2 regions of the Nocardia lasii genome follow, and region 1 is predicted to be linked to the other one. Evidence: riboswitches for the same ligand, from Rfam matches in the RefSeq annotation. Region 1 holds a riboswitch; the other holds the start of a gene.
What was found. Region 1 has a riboswitch for cobalamin ahead of metE (5-methyltetrahydropteroyltriglutamate--homocysteine S-methyltransferase). Riboswitches for the same ligand answer to the same signal wherever they lie in the genome.
Positions count from the first base shown of each region.

Region 1 (2,460 bases):
CTTTGACGAAGATCGGGTATTCGAGTTGGGTTGCGGCGGCGAGCAATTCGTCGATATCGGCCGAGGGTTCGCTCGACTTCAGCGTCGGCAGCCCGGCCGCTTTGGCCGCCGCGATGGCCGTGGCCTTGTTGCCCGCCATCTCCAGGATCTCGGCGGTGGGCCCGATGAAGGTGATGCCCTCGGCGGCGCAGGCCGCGGCGAGATCGGGGTTCTCCGAGAGGAATCCGTAGCCGGGGTAGATCGCGTCGGCGCCCGCGCTCTTGGCGGCGTCGATGATCGCCTCGATCGAGAGGTACGCCCGCACGGGGTGGCCCTCTTCACCGATCTGATACGACTCGGCGGCCTTGAGTCGGTGCACGGAATTGCGGTCCTCGTGCGGGAACACCGCGACCGTTCCGATGCCGAGTTCGTAGGCCGCGCGGAAGGCGCGGATGGCGATCTCACCACGATTTGCGACCAAGACTTTCGAGAACATTCGCCTACGGTACCCGGCCGTCGGACCAGGTCGAACACGCGCGGTAGCCATCACAACCGACCCCGCCGACCTGCGAAGTTACGTTCATCCGGCCGTCACATCTCACCGTCGACGCCGCCGGCCGGTGCACCCCGACGCCGAGCGCGCAATCGCAGGTCAGGACGGTGATCGGGACGGGTGGACAATCGGCGCCCGCCGAGGGCCTATGCTGGGTGGCGCAGCTGGTTCGCCTGCGCGGTGGAAGAGTCGGAGCCCCGACCTCCCGCGCCGACGTCGAAACCCGGGTGCGGATCATGTCCGTGCCGGGTGAGAGGGAACCCGGTGAGAATCCGGGACTGTCCCGCAGCGGTGAGCAGGAACGACCGCCGTCATCAGCACTGGGCCCCACGCCTGGGAAGCGACGGCCAGTAGGTCGGTCACATCAGACCGGTGCCCGCGAGTCCGAAGACCTGCCGACTGTGCCGGATACGCCGTATCCGGCGGCCACCGCCTCGTGGATCGGGCGCGCGGACCACCGACGCCGACTTCGCCGTGCCCGCACGGGAGGTCTCGGCGGTGTGCGTGCGTGCCCGCAGACGGCGACGGCTCTCCCCGTACGACACTGGAGAATCTCCGTGAGTCTTTCCCGTACCCCGTTCACCGCAACGGTTCTCGGCCTGCCCCGGGTCGGCCCGAATCGAGAGCTCAAGCGCGCCACCGAGTCCTACTGGGCCGGTCGGGTCGACGCCGAGCACCTGCACGCCGTCGGCGCCGAACTGCGCCGCGCCCAGTTCGCCGAACTCGCTGCGGCGGGCCTGGATTCGGTGCCGGTGGGCACCTTCTCCTACTACGACCAGGTCCTCGACACCGCCGTGCTGCTCGGTGCGCTGCCGCCCCGGGTGGCCGGGATCGCCGACCCGCTCGACCGCTATTTCGCGGCCGCGCGCGGCACCGACACCGTGGCCCCGCTCGAGATGACCAAGTGGTTCGACACCAACTACCACTACCTGGTCCCCGAGATCGACGCTGCCACCACCTTCTCGCTGCACCCGGAGAAGCTGCTGGCCGACCTGGCCGAGGCGATCGAGTTCGGCGTGCCCGCCCGCCCGGTGGTGATCGGCCCGATCACCTTCCTGAAGCTGGCCAAGGCCGCCGACGGCGCCGCCGTGGACCGCCTGCCCGAACTGCTGCCGCTGTACGCGGACCTGCTCGGTCAGCTGGCGGCGGCGGGCGCGCAGTGGGTGCAGATCGATGAGCCCGCCCTCGTCACCGACCTGACCGACGCCGAGATCGCCCTGGTCCGCGAGACCTACACCACTCTCGCGGCCGTGGCCCAGCGCCCGGCGATCCTGGTCGCCACCTACTTCGGACACCCCGACGCCGCCCTGGCCGCGCTCGCCGACACCGACATCGACGGCGTTGCCCTCGATGTCACCGCCGGAACCGGGGTCGACGCGGTCGCGGCCGTGCCCGCGCTGGCCCGCAAGCTGCTGGTCGCCGGGGTGGTCGACGGTCGCAATATCTGGCGCACCGATCTCGACGCCGCCCTGCGCACCCTCGGCACCCTGCTCGGCAGCGCCGGCGCCGTGGCGGTGTCGAGCTCGAGTTCGCTGCTGCACGTGCCGTATTCGCTGGCCCCCGAGACCGGGCTGGACGAGCGGCTGCGGTCGTGGCTGTCCTTCGGCGCCGAGAAGGTCGCCGAGGTGCGGGTGCTGGCCACCGCGCTGACCGAGGGCACCGACGCGGTCGCCGCCGAACTGACCGCCGCCCGCGCCGCCGCCGAGTCCCGGCGCACCGACCCGCGCCTGCACGACGAGCGGGTGCGCGCCCGGTTGGCCGCCCTCGACGAGTCCGATCTCAACCGCCTGCCCGCCGACGAACGTCGCGTCCTGCAGCGCGACCACCTCGACCTGCCGGTCCTGCCGACCACCACCATCGGCTCCTACCCGCAGACCTCGGCCATCCGCCTGGCGCGCGCCGCCCTGCGCAAGGGCGAGATCGACCAG
Region 1 covers NZ_JBHSQN010000011.1:302,881-305,340, forward strand. Annotated here, with positions in the region: gene ACFP3H_RS17505 (pyruvate carboxylase) at 1-475, opposite strand, end outside; cobalamin riboswitch at 759-929, shown strand; gene metE (5-methyltetrahydropteroyltriglutamate--homocysteine S-methyltransferase) at 1,084-2,460, shown strand, end outside.

Region 2 (2,460 bases), on a different contig from region 1:
CGGCGGCCGATCAGTGCGCGCCGCGCGGGGCGGGCTCGTCGATGATCATCGATCCGGCCGGGGTGGTGCTCGCCGAACTCGGGGACGAACCGGGCGTGCTCGGCGCTCTGGTCGAGCTCGAGCGGCTGGCCGAGGTGCGCGCCGCCAATCCCAGCCTGTCACTGCGCCGATTCGCCATCGCCGAGGCGCCGGTCGGATCGGAGTAGCGTTCGAGGCGATGGTCTTCGACGATCGCGCCGCGGCGGGCCGTGCCCTCGGGGCGGCTCTGGGACACCTGCGGGCCGAACGGCCGCTGGTGCTCGGGCTGCCGCGCGGGGGCGTGCCGGTGGCGGCGGCGGTGAGCGCGGCCCTCGACGGGGAACTCGACGTGCTGCTGGTGCGCAAACTGGGCCTGCCGTGGCAGCCGGAACTGGCGATGGGGGCGCTGGGCGAGGGCGGGATCCTGGTACTCAATCGTGATGTGGTGGACAGCTACGGGGTGAGCGCGGCGGCGTTCGAGGAGGTCGAACGGGCCGAGCGCGCCGAGCTCGCCCGACGCCAGGCCGCGCTGCGGGTGCGCGCGCCGATTCCCCTGACGGGACGCACGGTGGTGATCGTCGACGACGGGATGGCGACCGGGGCGACGGTGCTGGCGGCGTGCTCGGTCGCGCGCGGACAACAGCCGCACCGCCTCGTCGTGGCCATGCCGGTCTCCTCACCCGACGCCGCCCGCCGCATCGAGCCCGAATGCGACGAACTGGTGTGCCTGTCCACACCGGGCGACCTCGGCGGAGTCGGTATGGCCTACAACGACTTTCACCAACTCGCCGACGAGGAGGTCGTCGCGCTGCTGCGCTGACGAACCGGTCGCGGCGCTCACTCGGCGGGGCTGCGGGAGAAGGTCCTCGCCGCCCCGATGAACCCCGCCAGCATGAGAAACCCCTCACTCCCCCGCACCTGGAGAACCCGGCATCGCGCGCGGTCCGTATACAGTGTGCGCGGCCGTCGATACGGCCACGGTCGTGAGGGAATCCGGTGTGAATCCGGGGCTGACGCGCAACGGTAACGGTCATGTGAGTGACCGGAGCCCGACTGCTCGCGACCGAGTTCGATGAATTTCTCGGCTCCGCGACTGGGCCCTGATGAAGGAGTTCGGCGCCGCATGCGCATATCTTCCCGGCACCTCGGTGCTGTCCTCACGACCACGGCGCTGATGTTCGCCCTCGGCTGCTCGGCCGAGGCCGACTCGACCGGCGACACCGCCTCCGGCGCTACGGGTTTCCCGCTCACCCTGCGAAACTGCGGTCAGACGGTCACCGTCGACGCCCCGCCGCAGCGGGCGGTCTCGCTCAACCAGGGCTCCACCGAGATCCTGCTCTCCCTCGGCCTGGCCGACCGCATGGTCGGCACCGCCACCTGGACCGACCCGATCCGCCCGAACCTGGCCGAAGCCAACGCGAAAGTGCCGCGCCTGGCCGACAACAAACCCTCGTTCGAGGTGGTCCTCGACACCGAACCCGACTTCGTATCCGCGTCGTTCGGTGGCACCCTCGGCACCGGCGGCGTCGCCGAACGTAAGCAGTTCGAGGACCTGGGCGTGCCCACATACCTGTCCCCCACCGACTGCGACGGCAAGACCACCAAGAGCGTGAACTCCGACGGCGCGCGCACCGAACCGCTGCGCATCGACTCGGTCTACCAGGAGATCCGCGACCTCGCCGCCATCTTCGACGTGCGCGAGCGCGGCGAGGAACTGGTCGCCGAACTCCAGCAGCGCTTCACCGCCGCCGCCGGATCGGTGCGGGCCGCGGGCGTCTCGCTGGCCTTCTGGTTCGCCGACACCGCCACCCCGTACATGGCCGGCTGCTGCGGGTCCTCGGGCATCATCACCCACTCGATCGGCGCCACCAACATCTTCGCCGACACCACCGACGAGTGGCCGCAGGTGAATTGGGAGAGCGTGCTCGACCGCGATCCGCGCGCGCTGGTGCTCGCCGATCTGAGCCGCCGCAAGCTCGCCGGTGACGCGCTCGACAGCAAAATCGCCTTCCTGGAATCGAATCCGGTCACCCAGCGCCTGACCGCCGTGCGCGACAAGCGCTACATCGTGGTCAACGGCGCCGACCTCAACCCCTCGATCCGCACCATCGACGGCATCGAGAAGGTCGCCGACGCCGTGCAGCAGTGGGGATGGACCAGCTGACGGTGGCCGGGCCGCGTCGCGGATCCGGGGCGTTACTGACCGGATATCTGCTGGGCGGGCTGGTCGTATTGGCCCTGTCGATCGCGATCGGCATCACCTTCGGACCCGCCGATCTGTCGGTGCGCGATGTGTACGCGGTGGTGTTCGAGCATCTCGGCTTCGGGCAGGCGAACATCAGCCGGATCAAGGAGGGCATCGTCTGGGAGATCCGCCTGCCGCGCACGCTGCTCGCGGCGGTGTGCGGGGCGGGGCTGGCGCTGTGCGGGACGATCATGCAG
Region 2 covers NZ_JBHSQN010000015.1:150,488-152,947, forward strand. Annotated here, with positions in the region: gene ACFP3H_RS22755 (carbon-nitrogen hydrolase family protein) at 1-206, shown strand, start outside; gene ACFP3H_RS22760 (phosphoribosyltransferase) at 218-838, shown strand; cobalamin riboswitch at 965-1,087, shown strand; gene ACFP3H_RS22765 (ABC transporter substrate-binding protein) at 1,142-2,182, shown strand; gene ACFP3H_RS22770 (FecCD family ABC transporter permease) at 2,170-2,460, shown strand, end outside.
Region 2: linked by a shared signal. The riboswitch ahead of ACFP3H_RS22765 (ABC transporter substrate-binding protein) and the one ahead of metE (5-methyltetrahydropteroyltriglutamate--homocysteine S-methyltransferase) in region 1 are both predicted to bind cobalamin.